2 regions of the Stenotrophomonas sp. GQ19 genome follow, and region 1 is predicted to be linked to the other one. Evidence: riboswitches for the same ligand, from Rfam matches in the RefSeq annotation. Region 1 holds a riboswitch; the other holds the start of a gene.

Region 1 (10,361 bases):
CCGCGCCCTTCTTCGGCAGCGCGCGCACGTAGGTGGATTTGCCGTCCTTCTTCATCTCGAACAAGCCGGTGGCGGCCAGCAGTTCGCTGAGCTTGCCGTAGCCGTAGTTGCGCGAATCGAACGAGGCCTGGTTGCCGATCTGGCTGCCCACCGGGCCCAGGTGCGACCAGCCATCGTCGGCTTCGGCCGAGGCCACCGCGCTGCGCAGCATCTGCACCAGACGGGTGTCGCTGCGCAGCTCGGGGCCGCTCTTGCGCGGCCGGGTTTCCTCGTTGCCGTGCTCCACCTCGGGGTCGGCGGCCAGGTCCTGTCCCAGCGCTTCCAGGTAGGTGAACTTGGAGCAGGCATTGACGAACGGCTCGGGGGTTTTCTTCTCTCCGAATCCGTACACCTTGACCCCGTCGGTAAGCAGGCGCATCACCAGCGGGGTGAAGTCGGCATCGCTGGAGACGATCGCAAACCCATCCAGGTTGCGTGCGTACAGCAGGTCCATGCCATCGATCACCATGGCCATGTCCGAGGCGTTCTTGCCCCGGCTGTAGGCGAACTGCTGGATCGGGCGGATGGCGTAGGCATGCAGCACCGATTCCCAGCCTTTCAGCGCCGGGCTCTTCCAGTTGCCATAGGCACGGCGCACGTTGGCCACGCCATAGCGCGCCACCTCGGCCAGCACCACGTCGATCTTCGACGACGGCGCGTTGTCGGCATCGATCAGCAGGGCGATGCGCTTTTCCGGTTCGGTCATGTCAGCCTCCACAGCGATGCGACCACGGCCATGCGCCAGCGCGACGGCCCCTGAACCCAGTATCTGTCATCCGCGTGAACATCGTGCTTCACGTGCGACGATATGCCGCGTCGACCATGAACCCATGGGCCGGACGGCCGGCCCCCGCCAAGGAGTCCCTGCATGACCCGCGATACCCTGCCCCACCTGGTGATCATCGGTGGAGGCTTCGCCGGCCTCTGGGCCACCCGGGCATTGGCCAGCGCGCGCGTGCGCATCACCCTGGTAGACCGCCGCAACCACCATCTGTTCCAGCCGCTGCTGTATCAGGTGGCTACCGCCGGGCTGTCGGCGCCGGATATCGCCGCGCCCCTGCGCCACATCCTGGGCGACCAGCGCAACGTGGAAGTGCGCCTGGGCGAAGTGACCTCGATCGACAAGCAGGCCCGGCAGATCACGTTGGCCGATGGCAGCCACCTGGGCTACGACACGCTGATGCTCTGCACCGGCGCCACCCACGCCTACTTCGGCCACGACGAATGGGCCGCCGATGCGCCCGGGCTGAAAACCCTGGACGATGCCATCGCGCTGCGCCGCAAGCTGCTGCTCGCGTTCGAGCGCGCCGAGGCCGAGCCCGATCCCGCCCGCAAGGCCGCCTGGCTCAGCTTCGCGGTGGTCGGCGGCGGCCCCACGGGCGTGGAACTGGCCGGCACCCTGGCCGAGATCGCCCGGCATACCCTGCGCAACGAGTTCCGCCACATCGATCCGGCCAGCGCCAAGGTGCGTCTGGTGGAAGCCGGCCCGCGCGTGCTGTCGACCTTCCCCGAGGTGCTGTCGTTGAAGGCGCGCCGCCAGCTCGAAAAACTGGGTGTGGAAGTACTCACCGGTACGCCGGTGAGCGACATCAACGGCGACGGCTTCCAGCTGGGCAACCAGTTCGTGCCGGCGCGCACCGTGGTGTGGGCCGCCGGCGTGGCCGCCTCGCCGCTGGCACGCACACTGGCGGTGCCGCTGGACCGCGCCGGCCGCGTGCCGGTACAGCCGGACCTGACCATCGAAGGCCACCCGGAGATCTTCGTCGCCGGCGACCTGGCCGCGCTCAGCCAGGCCGACGGCCGGCCGGTGCCCGGCGTGGCGCCTGCGGCCAAGCAGATGGGCAAGCACGTGGCGGCGATCATCCGCGCGCGGCTGGAGGACAAACCGGCGCCGGGCCCGTTCAAGTACCAGGACTTCGGCAACCTGGCCACGATCGGGCGCATGGCGGCCATCGTGCACCTGGGCCGGCTGCAGTTGTCCGGCGTGCTGGCCTGGTGGTTCTGGCTGGCCGCGCACGTGTTCTTCCTGATCGGCTTCCGCAACCGCATCGTGGTGCTGCTCAACTGGGCGGTGGCGTATTGGAGCTACCAGCGCAGTGCGCGGATCATCTTCGGGGATGACCGTGAGGACCGCCGGCCGAAGCTGACCAGCGACACCCCGCCGCCATGAGCAACCACGAAACCTGTCCGGGCTGCGCGGCCGTGTTCGACAGCCGAAAGGCATTGGTGCGCAGCGGTGTGCCGATGTTCTTCAACGCGATCACCCCGCGCCACGTGCAGATGCAGGTGCGTTGTCCGAACTGCGGGCACCACTTCGCTGCCAGCGAGCTGCGCCTGTTCGGCGTGCTGTCACCGGAGGGGTTGCGCTGGGTGCTGGTGGGCATTCTGGCGCTGTGCGTACTGCTGGTGTTCGTACTGCCGCCGCGTTAGGGGTGAACCCATCGGTATGTCCGGTGACTTCGCCCCGATGCATCAGCTTTCCATCGCGATCCCGTCGATCTCGCCGGCTTCATCGAAGTGCACCGACACCACGTAGTTCGTGACGTCGCCCGGCAAGGTGAAATCGAAGTACTCACTCTCGTTTTCGCCCCAGGCCGACTTGAATTCCAGCAGCCCGATGATGGCGGCCGACGTCGGCGCAACGTCGCCGAGGTGCTGCTGCCAATAGCTGGCCGGCAGCTCGTCGCGGTGGTGGTCGGCGAACAGATCCACGCCGTCTTCGCCGGCTTCGGTGCCCACGGCCTGCTGGAGGGCGGCCAGTGCCTGCGCCTGTCGTTGTGCGGTTGTATCGGTCATGTGGCGTCCTTGTCTGTAGGGGGTGCATTGCGGACTTGCATCGTTGAAGCGCGCGGGGCGCAGGGTATGATCGCGGTGATGCCACGGGCGGTCAATCGCGCGGCGTTCTCAGGCTATTTGGAACAGCAATGCGGTCCCGACAATAGTGCTCTGCATGCGCGGTGGCTGCGATCTGGGTTGCACTCCAGTGCCGGGTAATCCAGATCGTCAACGCGGCATTGGCAAGGTGCCAGCTGACCATGCCGCCGCGTCGCTCGCGCAACAAATGCCTGGCCGCCACCCACGACGCTTGACGATGCGCCAATACATCCTGCCCAAGCGGCGCGATGAAGAGCGCGGCGGTGAAGCGCCAAGGGTCCAGCCGCGCGACCGGTTCAAGCGGCTCACCATCGCACACCGCCTGGGGACTTTTCGGCACTGCTGCCGGCAGCGGCATCGCCTGAATGCTGGCCAAGCCCAGCAGGTAGAGCACACCCGGTAGCGCACCCACCAGAACAGCCAACAGCAGCAGTGACGTCCACGCCTTGGCGGAGGTGCTCATGTGTCACGCCCCCTTCGGCTTGCTGTACCACAGCGCATTGACGATGACCCAGCGCTCGCCGAACCGGCCCATGTGGAAATAGTCCACGAACCACGGTGTTTCCAACCGCACCGAGGCGGCGTTGCCGGTAACGTCGAGCAGCGTGCAGCTGCGGTTCCACTGGTCCTTCGGGGTTTTCAACGCGCCCTGCCGGGTGAGCTCCACCAGTTCTTCCTTCGACATCCGGCGCAGGCCGAGGCGCTCATCCGGCGTGTCACCCAGGATCGCGCGCTTGGCCAGGTCCGGGTGCAGCGAACGCGCCACGCGGGCCGGGTCGCCCTCGAGCTGGCCGTCCACGTAGTCCAGGCAGGTGGTTTCGATCGCGGCACGCGTGGCGGGATCGATGGCGGGGGCGGCAGGTGTAGTAGCGCCGGCAAGGGCGAGCAACAGGGCAAGCGGGGTCATCGCAGGGTTTCCCTCGGGTAGGTGGCGCAGCTCATTCCTCGCCGAACAGCTCCAATTCGGTCAGGCCCAGCTGCATGTACATGAAGGCGGCCGCCTCGTCGCTCATCGGCTCACCCGTGCGAAGACCGTCCAGCCAGGTGGTCGGCGGATTGTGGCCTACGCCGTGACGGCGAGCCAGCGTCACGCGCAGCCGGGTGGAGCCCGGCGCTACGGGGTGGCCTGCAGCCACGCCAGCTTGCGCGCCCGCGGCTGGCGCTTGAGCTGCCATTCGGCTTTGGAGGCGGTCGCGCGGTCCGGGTAGGCGCGCATGGCCAGCAGCTTCACCGGCGGGTGGGCGCGGGTGTACTTGGCGCCCTTGCCGGCCAGATGGGCCTGGAAGCGGGCGTCCACGTCGTTGCTGATGCCGGCGTAGTAACTGCCGTTGCGGCATTCCAGCAGGTACACGTACCAGGGGGCGGGTTCAGCGGGCATACCGGGATTATCCACCGGAGAGCGCCCGGCGGCTGCTAGAATCCGCCCCGGATGCAGGAGAGAGGTGCCACGCTGGCACCCGCCGAAGGCGCAGGCTCCCATAATCGCTCAGGCCGGTGGCTCGGAACGCCACCAACCATGCATCCAGCACGCCGATCTGGAGAGAGGTCTTCAATGACCCGCCGAAGGGGCACGTGGCCTTGGCCACCGAACTCTCAGGCAAAAGGACAGCGGGAGCGGCAACGGAATCCCACCCTCACGACAGTGCCCCGCGCTGGCGTGCGATGTGCGTGCTTCCGTCCCCGCCTGACGTGCCCGGAGCCTCCCCCATGCTGCTCTCACTGATCTACCTCATCGCCATTTCCGCCGAAGCCATGACCGGCGCGCTGTCCGCCGGACGGCGGCGCATGGACCTGTTCGGCGTGGTCATCATCGCCTGCGTCACCGCACTCGGCGGTGGTTCGCTGCGCGACATCGTGCTGGGCCACTACCCGCTGGGCTGGGTGAAGCATCCGGAGTACCTGGGCTTCACCATCTGCGCGGCGTTGATCGCCACCTGGGTGGCGCGCTGGATGCACCACTTCCGCCGCACCTTCCTGGTGCTGGATGGACTGGGGCTGATCTGCTTCACCCTGATCGGCTGCGCGGTGGCGCGCGATGCCGGCCACGCCGCGCCGATCGTGCTGATCTCGGGCATGTTGACCGGTGCCTTCGGCGGCGTGCTGCGCGACGTGCTGTGCAACGAGGTCCCGCTGATCTTCCAGAAGGAACTGTATGCGGTGATCACCCTGTTCACCGGCGCGGCCTACCTGGGCCTGCTGGAGCTGGGCATGTCGATCAACGCGGCCACGCTGTGGTGCCTGGGCGGCGGCTTCCTGCTGCGCCTGCTGGCGATCCACTTCAAATGGGAAATGCCCAAGTTCGTCTACCGCGACGAGGTGCATTGAACGGAACGTTCAATGCACCGGTAGCACCCGACCGTTGGTCGGGTGGCCTGACACACGTTCAATGCACCGGTAGCACCCAACCGTCCCCGCCCCATGACCAAGGGCATGTGAGTGCAGGCACCCACACGCGGTACCATGACGCCCCCGCCCCTCCCGGGTCGGTATCCAGCCACGCTGCGGCATTCGACCAGCGGCCCCGCCAGACAACCCCACTTCGCCTCGCCTGCCCCCACGGGCCGGTAAACCATGGACGCGTTCGCCGTGTGGCGCACGCGCAGGATGCCCCATGTCTGCCCCGCTCCCCTCGCGTTCCCGTCGTCTGTTCAAACCGCTGTTGGTCGTGGCCGTGCTGGCCGCCGCCGTGATCGCCTGGCGCGTGTTGTCGCCCGCGCCGGCCGCCGAAGCCGCACCCGCGAGCACCGCCACGCCGGTGCGCGTGGCCACGGTGGTGCGCGAAGACCTGGTGGTGCGCCTGAAGGCGCTGGGCACGGTGACGCCGTTGCATACCGTGAGCCTGCGCAGCCGCGTGGAGGGCGAACTGCTGCGGCTGTCGTTCCGCGAGGGTGAACACGTCAAGGCCGGCGACCTGATCGCCGAGATCGATCCGCGCCCCTACCAGGTGGCGTTGGCGCGTGCGCTGGGCACCCAGCAGCAGAACCTGGCCGAACTGGACAACGCGCAGACCCAGCTCACGCGCTACAGCGAACTGCAGGCCAAGCACTTCGTGTCGGCCCAGGACCTGAGCGACCAGCAGAGCAAGGTGCGCCAGCTGCAGGGCCGGCGCCAGACCGACCAGGCTGCGGTGGATGAAGCACGCCTGCAGCTGCAGTACACCCGCATCACCGCGCCGGTGGCCGGGCGCATGGGCCTGCGCAACGTGGACGTGGGCAACCTGGTGCGCAGCGGCGATACCGAACCACTGGCCACCATCACCCAGACCACGCCGATCAGCGTGCTCTTCACCGTGCCCGAGCCGGACCTGCCAGCGGTGGTGGCGGCCGTGCGCGCCACGCCCGACCTCACGGTGGAAGCATGGGATCGCGAAGAGCGCCAAGCGCTCGGCAGCGGCGTGCTGTCCAGCCTGGACAACCGCATCGACACCGCCACCGGCACGCTGAAGCTGCGCGCGCAGTTCGCCAATGCCGACGAGGCGCTGTTCCCCAACCAGTTCGTCAACATCCGCCTGCAGGTGAGCAGTGCCGATGCGGTGGTGATTCCCAACGCCGCCGTGCAGTTCGGCAGCAAGGGCAGCTATGTGTACGTGATCGCGCCGGACAACACCTCGCACCTGCGCAACGTGGTGCTGGGCCCGGCCGATGGTGAGCGCGTCTCGGTGCGCGAAGGCCTCAAGGCCGGCGAGCGGGTGGTGGTGGAAGGCATCGACGGCCTGCGCGAAGGTGCGCCGGTGGAGGTGGTGCCCACGCCGGGTACGCAGGTGGACGCGCCGCGGACCGGCGCATGAACCTCTCGCGGCCCTTCATCGAGCGCCCGGTAGCCACCACGCTGCTGATGGTGGCGCTGCTGCTGTCCGGCTTCCTGGCCTACCGGCTGCTGCCGGTGGCGGCGCTGCCGCAGGTGGACTACCCGATCATCCAGGTCACCACGCTGTACCCGGGTGCCAGCCCGGGGGTGACCACCAGTGCGGTGACCGCGCCGCTGGAGCGCCAGCTCGGCCAGATTCCCGGGCTGAAGCAGATGTCCTCCACCAGCTCGGGGGGCGCGTCGGTGATCACCCTGCAGTTTTCGCTGGAGGTGGCCTTGGGCGTGGCCGAGCAGGAAGTGCAGGCCGCGATCAACGCCGCCGACAGCTTCCTGCCCGACGACCTGCCGGTGCCGCCGGTGTACCGCAAGGTCAACCCGGCCGACACTCCGATCCTGACCCTGGCGGTGACCTCGCAGGGCCTGTCGCTTCCGCAGGTGCACGACCTGGTGGATACGCGCATGGCCCAGCGCCTGTCGCAGCTGCCGGGCGTGGGCCTGGTCAGCCTGGCCGGCGGGCAGCGCCCGGCGGTGCGCATCCAGGTGAACCCGTCGGCGCTGGCCGCCAACGGGCTGAGCATGGCCAGCATCCGCACCGCGATCGGTGCGGCCAACGTCAACATGCCCAAGGGCAGCTTCGACGGCCCCACCCGCGCGATCATGCTCGATGCCAACGACCAGATGCGCTCGGTGGCCGAGTACCAGGCGCTGATCCTGGCCTACAAGGATGGCGCGCCGCTGCGCCTGGGCGATGTGGCCACGATCGAAGACGGCGCGGAAAACCGCCAGCTGGCCGCGTGGTCGGGCACCACGCCGGCGGTGCTGATCAACATCCAGCGCCAGCCCGGTGCCAACGTGATCGCCGTGGTGGACCAGGTGCGGGCGCTGCTGCCGCAGCTGCAGGCGTCGCTGCCCAAGGGCGTGGACGTGGCGGTGCTGAGCGACCGCACCGAATCAATCTGCGCCTCCATCCGCGGCGTGCAGCACGAACTGCTGATCGCCATCGCGCTGGTGGTGATGGTCACCTTCGTGTTCCTGCGCAACATTCCGGCCACGATCATTCCCAGCATCGCGGTGCCGCTGTCGCTGGTGGGCACCTTCGGGGTGATGCTGCTGGCGGGGTTCTCACTCAACAACCTCACCCTGATGGCGCTCACCATCGCCACCGGCTTCGTGGTCGACGATGCGATCGTGATGCTGGAAAACATCGCCCGCCACCTGGAACGCGGCGCCACGCCGATGCAGGCGGCACTGAAGGGCGCCCGGCAGATCGGCTTCACCCTGATCTCGCTGACCCTGTCGCTGATCGCGGTGCTGATCCCGCTGCTGTTCATGGCCGACGTGGTGGGCAAGCTGTTCCACGAGTTCGCGATCACCTTGGCGGTGGCGATCGGCATTTCGCTGCTGGTCTCGCTGACGCTGACACCGATGATGTGCGCACGCCTGCTCAAGGCCGGGCATGCCACCCGCCGCGATGCCGACGGCCAGGAATCGGCGCAGCAGGGCGACCCGTTCGACCGCGTGGTGGCGATCTACGACCGCCAACTGCACTGGGTGCTGCAGCGCCAGCCGCTGATGCTGGGCGCCACCGTGGCCACCCTGCTGCTTACCGCCGCGCTGTACGTGTGGGTGCCCAAGGGCTTCTTCCCGGTGCAGGACGCCGGCTTGATCCAGGGCATCAGCGAAGCGCCGCAGTCGATCTCGTTCCAGGCCATGGCACAGCGCCAGCAGGCGCTTGCCGCGGCGCTGCTGGACGATACGGACGTGGCCAGCCTGTCCTCGTTCATCGGTGTGGACGGCAACAACGCCACGCTCAACAGTGGCCGGCTGCTGATCGAGCTGAAACCGCATGCGCAGCGCGATGCCGACGCGCAGGCGATCATCGCGCGGCTGCAGCAGCGCGTGGCGCACGTGCCCGGCATCACGCTGTACCTGCAGCCGGTGCAGGAACTGGGCATCGAGGACCGAATCAGCCGCACCCAGTACCAGTTCACCCTGACCAGCCCCGACAGCGACCAGCTCGCGCAGTGGACGCCCCGGTTGCTGGCCCACCTGCAGCAGTCCGCAGCCCTGGCCGACGTGGCCAGCGACCTGCAGGACCAGGGCCTGCAGGCGCACGTGCTGATCGACCGGGTGGCCGCCGCGCGCCTGGGCATCAGCGTGGACGCAGTGGCCGATGCGCTGTACGACGCGTTCGGCCAGCGCCAGATCTCCACCATCTTCACCCAGGCCAATCAGTACCGCGTGGTGCTGGAAGCGCGCCCGGACGCGGCCTTCGGGCCGGACGCCATCGCGCGCCTGCACGTGGCCGGGCCGGAGGGCAAACAGGTGCCGCTGAATGGCATCGCGCGCATCGAGCAGCGCCCGGCGCACCTGTTGATCAACCACGTGGGCCAGTTCCCGGCGGTAACGTTCTCGTTCAACCTGGCACGCGGCGCGTCGCTGGGCGAAGCGGTGCAGGCCATTGAAGGCGCGCGTGCGGCGATCGGCCTGCCCACCGGGGTGGAGCTGCGCCTGCAGGGCGCGGCCGACGCGTTCCGCGCCTCACTGTCGAGCACGCTGTGGCTGGTGCTGGCCGCGGTGGTGGTGATGTACCTGGTGCTGGGCGTGCTGTATGAGAGTTTCATCCACCCCATCACCATCCTCTCCACCCTGCCCTCGGCCACGGTGGGCGCGCTGCTGGCGCTGCTGCTGAGCGGGCGCAGCCTGGACCTGATTGCGGTGATCGGCATCGTGCTGCTGATCGGGCTGGTGAAGAAGAACGCGATCATGATGATCGACTTCGCGCTGGAGGCCGAGCGTGAGTTCGGCCTGGCCCCGCGCCAGGCGATCCACCAGGCCGCGCTGCTGCGCTTCCGTCCGATCCTGATGACCACCCTGGCCGCGCTGTTCGGCGCCATTCCGCTGATGTTCGCCAGCGGCTCGGGCGCGGAGTTGCGGCAGCCGCTGGGCGTGGTGATGGTGGGCGGGCTGATCGTCAGCCAGGTGCTCACTCTGTTCACCACGCCGGTGATCTACCTGTTCTTCGACCGCTTCCGCCGGCGCCCGGCCGAACGTGCCGACGACGCGGCCGAGGCCCACGCGTGAGTCCGCTGGCGCGGGCGATCGGCTGGTTCGTGCAGCACCCGGTCGCCACCCTGCTGCTGTCGGTGGCGGTGGTGCTGGCCGGCCTGCTCGGTCTGCGGCTGCTGCCGGTGGCACCGCTGCCGCAGGTGGACTACCCGGCCATCAACGTCAGCGCCAGTCTGCCCGGGGCCAGCCCCGAATCGATGGCGGCCAACGTGGCCACGCCGCTGGAACGGGCGCTGGGCACCATTCCGGGATTGAGCCGGATCGACTCGGCCAGTACCCAGGGCTCCACCCAGATCGAGCTGCAGTTTGAACTGGGCCGCGACGTGGACAGCGCCGCGCGCGACGTGCAGGCGGCCATCAACGCCGCCCGCGCGCAGCTGCCCAGCGGCATGCCGGGCATGCCCCAGTACAACAAGGTCAATCCCTCGCAGGCACCGATCCTGGCGCTGGCACTGAGTTCGGACAGCCTCTCGCCCGGGCAGATCTTCGATGTGGCCTCCACGGTGATCGCGCAGAAGCTGGCGCAGATTCCGGGCGTAGGCGAAGTGCAGGTGGGCGGCAGTTCGCTGCCG
Region 2 (10,361 bases), on a different contig from region 1:
TGTCACCCAGCTTGCCCGGCAGGAACGGCGCCAGGTGCGACTTGACCGCGCACGGGCCCACGCCCGGGCCGCCGCCGCCGTGCGGAATGCAGAAGGTCTTGTGCAGGTTCAGGTGCGACACGTCCGAGCCCCACTTGCCGGGCTTGGCCACGCCCACCAGAGCGTTCATGTTGGCACCGTCGGTGTACACCTGGCCGCCGTGCTTGTGGATGATCTCGCAGATCTCCACCACCTCTTCCTCGAACACGCCGTGCGTGGAGGGGTAGGTCATCATGATCGCGGCCAGGCGGTCGCTGTACTTCTCGGCGTTGACGCGGATGTCGTCGACGTCGACGTTGCCGTTGGCGTCGGTCTTGGTCACCACCACCTTCATGCCGCACATCTGCGCCGACGCCGGGTTGGTACCGTGCGCCGAATCCGGGATCAGGCACACGTCACGGTGGTCGTCGCCGCGCGAGCGGTGGTAGGCGCGGATCGCCAGCAGGCCGGCGTATTCGCCCTGCGCGCCCGAGTTGGGCTGCAGGCTCACCGCGTCGTAGCCGGTGCATTCCACCAGCATCGCTTCCAGGCTCTCGATCAGTTCCTTGTAGCCGGTGGCCTGGTCGGCCGGGGCCAGCGGGTGGATATTGGCGAACTCCGCCCAGGTCACCGGAATCATCTCGGCGGTGGCGTTGAGCTTCATGGTGCAGCTGCCCAGCGGGATCATGGTGCGATCCATGGCCAGGTCCTTGTCCGCCAGCGAGCGCAGGTAACGCAGCAGTTCGTGCTCGCTGTGGTGGGTGTTGAACACCGGGTGGGTCAGGAACGCGCTGGTGCGCACCAGGCCGGCCGGCAGCGCGTCGGCGGTGCTGGCGTCCAGCGCATCCACATCCACCTTGGCGCCGAACAGCTGGCCCAGGGCCACGATGTCGTCGCGGGTGGTGGTTTCATCCAGGCTGATGCCGACCGCTTCGCTGTCGATCGCGCGCAGGTTGATGCGCGCCGCCGCGGCCTTGGCGTGGATCGCCTTGGCGTCGATGTCCTTGACGTGCAGGGTGTCGAAGAAGTGCTCGCCCACGTTGACGCCGGCAGCGCGCAGCGCATTGGCCAGGATCGCGGCCAGGCGGTGGGTGCGGCGGGCGATCCGGGTCAGGCCGTCCGGGCCATGGTACACCGCGTACATCGAGGCCATCACCGCCAGCAGCACTTGGGCGGTGCAGATGTTGGAGGTGGCCTTCTCGCGGCGGATGTGCTGCTCGCGGGTCTGCAGGGTGAGGCGGTAGGCCGCGTTGCCCTGGGCGTCGACCGACACGCCGATCAGGCGGCCCGGCATCGAGCGCTTGTAGGCGTCGCGGCAGGCCATGAACGCGGCATGCGGGCCGCCGAAACCGAACGGCACGCCGAAACGCTGCGAGTTGCCGACCACGATGTCCGCGCCCCATTCGCCGGGCGCGGCGATCAGGGTCAGCGCCAGCAGGTCGGTGGCCACGGCAACCAGGCCGCCGCGCGCGTGCACGGCATCGGCCAGCGCCTTGTAGTCACCCACATGGCCGAAGGTGTCCGGGTACTGCAGCAGCACGCCGTAGGCTTCGGCTTCCATGGCTTCTGCCGGGGTGCCCACGCGCAGCACGATGCCCATCGGCTCGGCGCGCGTGCGCAGCAGTTCCAGCGTCTGCGGGTGCACCGCGTCGTGCACGAAGAAGGTGTCGGACTTGCTCTTGGCCGAACGCTTGGCCAGGGTCATCGCTTCGGCCGCGGCGGTGGCTTCGTCCAGCAGCGAGGCGTTGGCGATTTCCATGCCGGTCAGGTCGGCGCACAGGGTCTGGAAGTTGATCAGCGCTTCCATGCGGCCCTGCGAGATCTCGGCCTGGTACGGAGTGTAGGCGGTGTACCACGCCGGGTTTTCCAGCACGTTGCGCAGGATCACGTTCGGGGTGAGCGTGCCGTAGTAGCCCTGGCCGATGAAGGTGCGGAACACCTGGTTCTTGTCGGCGATGGCGCGGATCTTGGCCAGCGCCTGCACTTCGGTCAGCGACTCGGGCAACGCCAGCGCCGCCGGCGACTTGATCCCGGCGGGCACGATCGCATCGGTGAGCGCGTCCAGCGAGGCGTGGCCGACCACGTCGAGCATCTGCGCGATTTCGGCGTCGTTGGGGCCAATGTGGCGTTCGACGAACGCGTGGCTGTGTTCAAGCTCGCGCAGGGAAGGGGTGTTCTGGGACATGGCTGGCATCTCGAAGAGTGGGCACGCACGTTCGGAAGTCTGCCGGGTCGGGGTGCATCGCAGACGCGCGCGAACCGCCGGACCTTGCGGTCTTCCTGGGTGCCCCTCTGTCCTTTTGCCTGAGAGTTTAAAAGCGCGCATCTGCGTGCTTCGTGCCCCTTCGGCGCCGGCACTGGCCGGTCTCTCCAGAGTTTTGATGCGGGTGGTATCGGGCCTGAGCGATTACGGGCGTTGCGCCTTCGGCAGCGGGTGCTTCAAAACAAAGCGCCGCTTCTCCCACCATGTAGCCCGGCGATTATAGCCCAGCGGCCTTGCCGACTGCGGCCCCACCCGGGATGAATGGGGGCCTCCAGACGCCTCCGAATGGCACCCGTTGGCATGGTGCGGGGGCCGGCAAAGGCCTATCATGGCCGGATCCTCGTATTCATCTGGCGCCGCCCGTTCCGGGCTGGCGCCCGCCGTGCATTCGCGCATGGCCCAGACGGAAGACCGCATGACGCCCGCCTCGCCCTCGACCCGCCGCCTGGCCCTGCTGCTTGCAGGCCTGGCGATGTTCGGTCCGTTCTCGATCGACACCATTTTCCCGGCCTTCCTGCTGCTGGGGGAGCGCATGCAGGTGGACCAGGTCGCGGTGCAGCAGACCATCAGCGTGTACCTGCTGTTCTACGGCCTGATGAGCCTGGCGCACGGCCCGCTGTCCGATGCGTTCGGGCGCAAGCGGGTGATCATCGGCGGGCTGGTGCTGTTCATCGGCGCCTCGATCGGCTGCGCGCTGTCACGTGACATGACCACGCTGCTGGTGTTCCGCGCGCTGCAGGGCGTCACCGCCGGGGTCGGGGTGATCGTCGGCCGCGCCGTGATCCGCGACCTGTACCACGGGGCCGACGCGCAGCGCCTGATGAGCCAGGTGTCGATGATCTTCGGCGTGGCCCCGGCGATCGCGCCGATCATCGGCGGCTGGATCCTGCTGGGCGGGGGCGACTGGCCGCTGATTTTCTGGTTCCTGGTGCTGTTCGGGGTGGTGCTGCTGCTGGCCACCGGCAAGTGGCTGCCTGAAACCCACCCGGTGGAGGCGCGCACGCCGTTGTCGATGCGCGAACTGCTGCGCAGCTACCTGCGCATGGGCTCCAACCCACGCCTGTTGCGGCTGGCGGCGGCCGGCGCGTTCAACTTCTCCGGCATCTTCCTGTACATCGCCTCGGCACCGGTGTTTGTCATGCAGCACCTCAAGCTGGGCGAGGGCGGCTTTGCGTGGCTGTTCATCCCCACCATCGGCGGCATGACGATGGGCTCGTTCCTGTCCGGGCGCATGGCCGGGCGCCTGACCGCGCAGCGCCAGATCGGCATCGGCTTCGGCCTGTGCGCGGTGTCGGCGGTGCTCAACCTGGGCTATGTGCTGGCCGTGCCGCAGATCATGCTGCCGTGGGCGGTGCTGCCGATCTTCCTGGGGGGCGTGGGCATGGCGCTGATCTTCCCGATCCTGGCGTTGGCGGTGCTGGACATGTACCCGCACCAGCGCGGGCTGGCGTCGTCGATGCAGATGTTCATCCAGCTGATGATCAACACCGTGGTGGCCGGCGTGGTCTCGCCGCTGCTCAGTGCCAAGCCGCTGCATCTTGCGCTGGGCTATGCGGGCTTCTTCGCCGTGGGCGCCAGTTTCTGGTATTGGGAACGCCACTGCGAGCAGCGCCGCGCGCTGTTGACGCCCATCGAATAAGCCGCGCGCACGCCACGGTTGCGTCGTGCGCAACCGCGGTGCCGCCGCCATTGCCAACCTGCGGTGGCGGCGTATTCTGTGTGCTCGCCAGCCAGTTCGTGCACCACGACAGCCAACACATTCCCCTGCGGGCCGTCCGTGTCCGCCGCACTCCAGGGTGATTGCATGGCTGCACAGCAGACCTACCGCCTGTTCGACGTCGCGCTCAAGCAGCGCACCGTCCTTTCCCCGTCGCTGACCCGCATGGTGTTCGCCGCGCCCGACGTGGCCAACATGAAGACCGACGGGCCGGACCAGCGCATCAAGGTGTTCTTCCCGTTGCCCGGCCAGGACGCGCCGCAGGTGCCGCAGGGCGAGGACTGGTACGCGCGCTACCGCGCCCTGCCTGAGGGCGAACGCGCCCCGATGCGGACCTACACCATCCGCGCGTTGCGCCCGGAGGCCGGCGAGGTCGACGTCGATTTCGTCCTGCACGGGGAGACCGGCCCGGCCTCACGTTGGGCCACCCATGCCCGCATCGGCGACCGCATCGGCCTGCTGGCCCCGGATGCACAGGTGGCCGACAGCAGCCAGGGATTCGAGTGGAAGCCGCCGGCCGACGTGCAGCGGGTGCTGCTGGTGGCCGATGAGACCGCGCTGCCGGCGGTGGCCGGCATCCTGGAAGACCTGGCCCGCTGGCCGCATCCGCCGCAGGTGCAGGCCTTCCTGGAAGTGGCCCACGACGCCGACGTGCTGCCGCTGGCGGCCCCGGTGGGGGCGCAGCTGTTCTGGCTGGCCCGCGAGGGCGCCGCCCACGGGCAGCTGCTGCAGCAGGCGGTGCAGGCGCGGGTCGGGCCGTTGGGGCTGCGCGCGGCCGAGCAGGACCTGGCCGAGATCGACATCGACCAGGACATCCTGTGGGAGCAGGCCAGTGCGCCGGGCGGCGGGCTGTACGCGTGGGTCGCCGGTGAAGCCGGCGCGGTGATGGCGATCCGCCGGCACCTGGTGAAGGACTGCGGGATCGACAAACGGGCCATCACCTTCATGGGGTACTGGCGCCACGGCAAGGTGCTGGACTGAGGGGTGGCGGTGGCCAGCGGCCGGCCTGGCGGGGCACGTGCGGTATCCTTGGCGCTTTGATGCAGTCCGGACGTTCTTGATGTCGACCACCTCCAAACTGCGCCGCGACATCCGCCGGCGCCGTGAAACCCAGGCCGCCAACCGTGAGCAGGCCGCCGCCCCGCCGGTCGAACCGCATGCGGAACTGCGCGACCAGCAGCGCACGCTGCTGGCTGGCGTGGTGCGTCGCGATGGCGAATGGGTGCTGGGCATGGACGGCCGTATCGCCGGCCAGACCCCCAGTGCCGCCCGCGTGCTGGCGCTGATCATGCAGGCCGCCGAACTGCACGAACGCCAAGGCACGCCGGTGCGCCTGGTGTATTCGGATGCACTGAAGGACGCCGCGCATGCCGAGGCCAAGGCCGACGGCAAGGATTTCGAGCAGTTCAAGGCCGAACTCGCCGCCAGCCTGAAGACCCCGACGCACTCCTGAGGCCGGGGGGGTAGAGCCACGCCATGCGTGGCTGCAGTCGGTTCGGATGTCATCAGATCCATCCAAAGCCACCGACAGCAAACAAGAAAAAACCGGCCTTTCGGCCGGTTTTTTTCATGTAGCAGTGGGGCCGCCCAACAGCCGGCCCCAGCGCACGGTCAGCGTGCCGCCGGTGCGGTCGCGGCCGGGGTGGCCGCGGCGGTGGCCGCCGGTGCCTTCCAGCCGCACATCTGGCCCTGGTTCTGCTGCTTGAGCCAGTCGTTGACCGGGGTGAAGTACTCGATCATCGGGCCGGCATCGAGCTTGTCGCCGCCGGTGATCTCGCGCAGCGTGGCCTGCCACGGCTGGCTGGCGCCCTTGCTCAGCATCGCCCAGAACTTCTGCCCGGCTTCCTTGTTGCCGTAGAAGCTGCACTGGTGCAGCGGGCCCTTGTAGCCGGAGGCATCGCACAGGCCCTTGTAGAACTGGAACTGCAGGATGCGCGCCAGGAAGTAGCGGGTGTACGGGGTGTTGCCCGGCACGTGGTACTTGGCGCCCGGATCGAAGAACTCCTCACCGCGCGCACCCACCGGGGCCACGCCCTGGTACTTGGCCTTCAGGTCCCACCATGCCTGGTTGTAGTGGTCCGGGGTGATGGAGCCATCGAACACGCCCCAGCGCCAGCGGTCGATCATCAGGCCGAACGGCAGGAACGACACGCCGCTGAGGGCCATGCGCATCTGCGCGTTGATGGTGGCCTCGCGGCTTTCCTGCGGCTTGTCGACCAGGCCGATGGAGTTGAGGTACTGCGGGGTCATGGCCAGCACGATGGTGTCGCCGATCGCTTCATGGAAGCCATCGTTGGCACCGCCCTGGAACAGCGGCGGCAGCGGGTTGTAGGCCAGGTCGTAATAGATGTGGCCCAGCTCGTGGTAGATGGTGGTGAAGTTTTCTTCGGTGGGCTTGATGCACATTTTGGTGCGCACGTCGCCGTCCATGTTCATGTCCCAGGCGCTGGCGTGGCAGACCACGTCGCGGTCCAGGGGCTTGATGAACTGGGTCTTGTCCCAGTACGACTTGGGCAGCGCGGGCATGCCGAGCGAGACGTAGAAGTCCTGCGCACGTTCGGTCATCTGCTTGGCGGTACGCAGTTCGGCCTCGCGCTGCGCCTTGAACTGCGCTTCGATGGTGGCGTTGTTGCCGCCGGCCTTGGCCAGCGCGCCGCTGAGGTTGGTCTGGTACTGCTTTTCCAGTGCGGCGGTGATGTCCAGGCTGCCGGCGCCGGGATACGGTTCCAGCTGGTCCCAGAGGTTGGACCAGTCCTGCTGCCACATGTTGCCGAGCAGGTGGGCGGCGATCAGGCCACCCTCGGTTTCGGCCTTGTCCTTGCCGTAGGTGTCATCCAGCTTGGTGCGGGCGTAGCAGTGGAGCTGTTCGTACATGGGCTTGACCTGTTCCCACAGGCGGTCGGTTTCCGGGCCGATCTGCTCGGGGGGCATGTCGTAGCCGCTGCGCCACATCTGGCCGGCGTCGGCGAAGCCCATTTCCTTGGCACCTTCGTTGACCAGGCCGACGAAGCGCTGGTAGTCGGCGCGCATGGGTTTGGTGGTGGCGTGCCAGCCCTGCCAGGCGTCAAGCTGCTTGTCGTAGTCGCGGCTGCGGGCCAGGACCTGTTCGAGGTCGCCAAGCTGGCGGCAGGTGGCGGGGTTGGCGTCATCGGTGCAGTACTTGCCCGAGCCGTAGGCGCCTTCCATGCGGCTGGCGATGCGGGTGAGCTCGGAGAGCTTGGCCGGGTCGCGCGGGGCGGGCATGGAGGTCATGAGTTTGAGGAGGTGGATCTGGCGCTTGGTATCCTCGCTCATGGGCTTGCCGTCGTAAGTGCCGGCCTGGGTGATCCAGCCGTTGAGGACGGTGAGCCAGCGTTCGTTGGCCTTGGCCGCCACGCGCTCGGAATCCTCGTTGATGTAGGTCGAGGAGAGCCACTGTGCCGAGGTCATTTCCGGGTACATGGCCTTGTACTCGGCGTTGACGCGGGCGATGAACTGGTCCGCGGTTTCGGTCGGGGTGGCAGCAGCCGCGGCGGGGGCATCGGCCGGGGTCGTTTCCTTCTGGCAGGCCGCCAGCGTCAGTGCGGCAGCACTGACAGCCAGGGCCAGCAGGAGCGGGCGGTGGTTCACGGGGACATCCTTGGGTGGTGACAGACCGGCGAAGGCTAGTGAAGCGTCCGTCACACCGCAAGGGGCAGGGCAGCAACGTCCGCTCCGTTCGTCCTTTAAAAGCAGTTGGCTGCGACGCTCCGGAAGCGGGTCGGCGTGGGTGGGTTGGCGGGACACGCCGTGAATCCATCCCTGGAGGCTCGTGGGCGCCATCCATGGCGCCCAACGGTCCCGCCAACCCACCCACACCGACCCGTTCACACAGGGCTGGTCCGTATGGCAACGGCAACGGCATCGACCAGCATTGCGCTTGGGTCATGGCCGACGTTGGCTGCGTGTGTCTTTGCTATCCGGCGAAGCAGAAGCGGAGAGGGGAGAGTGGCCAGCAGGAAACTAAGCCTCGCATCCTGCAAACAGATCGCGGTCGCGTTCGTAGATCGTGGTCTTGACCTGCATCAGCCCCAGGACCGACGGGAAGACGTTGTCGTGGTCGGTGTACTTGCCCGCGCGCTGGCGCACGCAGGCGAGGTTGAGCCCGCGGTTGGCGGCGAAGGATGGGGAGAACCACATCGTCATCGGTACCCGCGTCTGTTCCTGCGGTGCAATCGCGTACGGCATGCCGTGCAGGAACAGGCCCTTCTCGCCGAGTGATTCGCCGTGGTCGGAGAGGTAGATCATCGCCGTGTCGTAGTCGTCCATGCCTTTCAGGGTGCCGATCGTGCGCGACAGCAGGTGGTCGGTATACAGCAGTGCGTTGTCGTAGCTGTTGGTGATCTGCTCGCGGCTGCACTTGCCCAGGTCGGCGGTGTCGCAGGTGGGCGTGAAGTGGCGGAAGCGGGCCGGGTAGCGTTCGAAATAGCTCGGCCCGTGGTTGCCCAGCTGGTGCAGTACCACCACCCGGTCGCCGGGTTTGGCGCGTACCTGCGCGGCCAGGTCGTCGATCAGGATCTCGTCCATGCAGCGTCCGTTGGCGCACAGCTGCGGGTGCTTGGCATCGTCCAGTGCCTGCATTGGCAGCCCTTCGCAGACCCCCTTGCAGCCGGACTGGTTGTCACGCCACAGCGTGCTGATGCCGGCGCGGTCCAGCACGTGCAGCAACGACTGGTGCGCGCGGATCTTTTTTTCGTCGTAGTCATGGCGACCGTACGGCGAGAACAGGCACGGCAGCGATACTTCGGTGCTGGTGCCGCACGAATGCATGTCCGGGAAGTTGATCACCCCGGCCTGCGCCAGTTCCGGTGTGGTCTGCCTGGCATAGCCATTCAGACCCCAGTTCTGCGCGCGTGCGGTTTCGCCCATCACGATCACCAGCAAGCGCGGCCGGCTGCCTGCGGCGCGCGGCGTGGCGGTGGCGTCGGTGCCGATCGGCAGCTTGGGGGCGCGCTGGATCGGATTGTCGCCGCGCAGCGCCTTGGGCAGGCCCAGCAGGACATTGCCGGGGGTAGCCAGGTAGCGCACCTCGCGCTGGTTGCGCATCAGCGCCGACATTTCCTGGAACGACAGCATCGCCCCGCCCAGTGCCACCAGCAGCGAGAGCAGCAGGAAGCCGGCGCGCCACAGCAGCGCCTTGCCCCAGCTGCGCTTGACCAGCTGTACCCGCCACAGCACCAGCATCGGCAGCAGCGCCAGCAATACCAACGGCGCAATCAGCGCCGAGGTCATCAGCTCACGGCTTTCCTTGTGGTCGGTGGCCAGCACGTTGCGCAGCATGTCCGCATCCAGGTAGATGTGGTAACTGCCCATGTAGTGCGCGGCCATCGCGGTGCACAGCAGCAATACCCCGATCACTACCTTGGCGTTCCACCGCCACACCAGCAGGCCCATCAGCAGGCAGTGCGCACCCACCAGGAACAGCAGCAGCGAGGTGGCAAAGCGCAGGCTGCCCGGGTGGGTGGCCATGGCGCTGTGCCAGAACAGGCTATTGCAGGCCAGCGCGAAGAACACGCTGGTCAGTACGATCAGGCGCTCGGTGGACAGCTGCGGCCGCCAGTGCAGCAGCGTGGCCAGCGCGGGCAGGCGCTCACTGCGCGGCAGGGTGGCGCTCATGCGGCCTCTCCCTGTGCAGCGATGGCTGGCACGCTGTGCGTGCGGGCGTCGATGCGCTGTACCAGCAGGTACAGGCCCAGCGAGATGGCCCAGCAGGTGGCCAACGTCCACAGGTCATGCGACAGGAAGTGCGCGCCGCGCAGCTGCTGGGACAGGCCGAACACGCCGCCGGCCACCAGCCCGACCGCCAACCCGCGCCAACGCCACGCCGGGCGCACCAGCAGCGCGAAGAAGTACAGGCTGACCCAGGCGAAGCCGGCGCTGGAATGGCCGGCCGGGAAGCACACCCCGCGCGGCATGCCCGGTGGACGGCTGGCGAACACGCCCACGTATTCGCGGAGCCCGCCATAGCGGGCCAGGTCCCACGGGCAATCCATGTTGGTCACCGACTTCAGCAGCGACACCGCCGCAGTGCCCAGGGCCACCGCCAGCACCAGGTACAGCAGCGGCCAACGCCATGCCGCGGTGCGGTCGCTGCGCCAGGCGTGCGTGCACAGCAGGATCGCGACCAGCACGCCCAGCGCGCTGGCCCACTTGCCGCCCTTGTGCACCAGCTGGCTGGTGGCCCAGGCGTTCTGCAATGCCCACTGCTGGCCTTCAAGCCGATAGAACTGGTCGGCCAGCCACTGGTCGCCGCCCATGCCCATCAGCACCGCGCTGGCGGCCAGGGTGAGCAGCAGGGGCAGCCACAGGTGGCTGCGCAGGAAGCCCGGGCGGATGGCTGCGGCC

What was found. Region 1 has a riboswitch for glycine ahead of AC6CHL_RS15155 (trimeric intracellular cation channel family protein). Riboswitches for the same ligand answer to the same signal wherever they lie in the genome.
Region 2: it holds a riboswitch for glycine, as region 1 does, so the genes downstream of both, gcvP (aminomethyl-transferring glycine dehydrogenase) here and AC6CHL_RS15155 (trimeric intracellular cation channel family protein) in region 1, are expected to answer to the same signal.

Annotation. Positions count from the first base shown of each region.
Region 1 is NZ_JCAXES010000008.1:103,563-113,923, reverse strand. Features, by position in the region: gene AC6CHL_RS15195 (NYN domain-containing protein) at 1-745, opposite strand, end outside; gene AC6CHL_RS15190 (NAD(P)/FAD-dependent oxidoreductase) at 908-2,209, shown strand; gene AC6CHL_RS15185 (hypothetical protein) at 2,206-2,469, shown strand; gene AC6CHL_RS15180 (DUF2004 domain-containing protein) at 2,512-2,835, opposite strand; gene AC6CHL_RS15175 (hypothetical protein) at 2,927-3,376, opposite strand; gene AC6CHL_RS15170 (nuclear transport factor 2 family protein) at 3,380-3,820, opposite strand; gene AC6CHL_RS15165 (hypothetical protein) at 3,852-4,004, opposite strand; gene AC6CHL_RS15160 (GIY-YIG nuclease family protein) at 4,028-4,291, opposite strand; glycine riboswitch at 4,336-4,430, shown strand; glycine riboswitch at 4,439-4,530, shown strand; gene AC6CHL_RS15155 (trimeric intracellular cation channel family protein) at 4,621-5,238, shown strand; gene AC6CHL_RS15150 (MdtA/MuxA family multidrug efflux RND transporter periplasmic adaptor subunit) at 5,525-6,700, shown strand; gene AC6CHL_RS15145 (MdtB/MuxB family multidrug efflux RND transporter permease subunit) at 6,697-9,804, shown strand; gene AC6CHL_RS15140 (efflux RND transporter permease subunit) at 9,801-10,361, shown strand, end outside.
Region 2 is NZ_JCAXES010000002.1:108,299-118,659, reverse strand. Features, by position in the region: gene gcvP (aminomethyl-transferring glycine dehydrogenase) at 1-2,212, opposite strand, end outside; glycine riboswitch at 2,301-2,402, opposite strand; gene AC6CHL_RS04680 (multidrug effflux MFS transporter) at 2,697-3,920, shown strand; gene AC6CHL_RS04675 (siderophore-interacting protein) at 4,086-4,979, shown strand; gene AC6CHL_RS04670 (hypothetical protein) at 5,059-5,451, shown strand; gene AC6CHL_RS04665 (M2 family metallopeptidase) at 5,610-7,607, opposite strand; gene AC6CHL_RS04660 (phosphoethanolamine transferase) at 7,980-9,632, opposite strand; gene AC6CHL_RS04655 (phosphatase PAP2 family protein) at 9,629-10,361, opposite strand, start outside.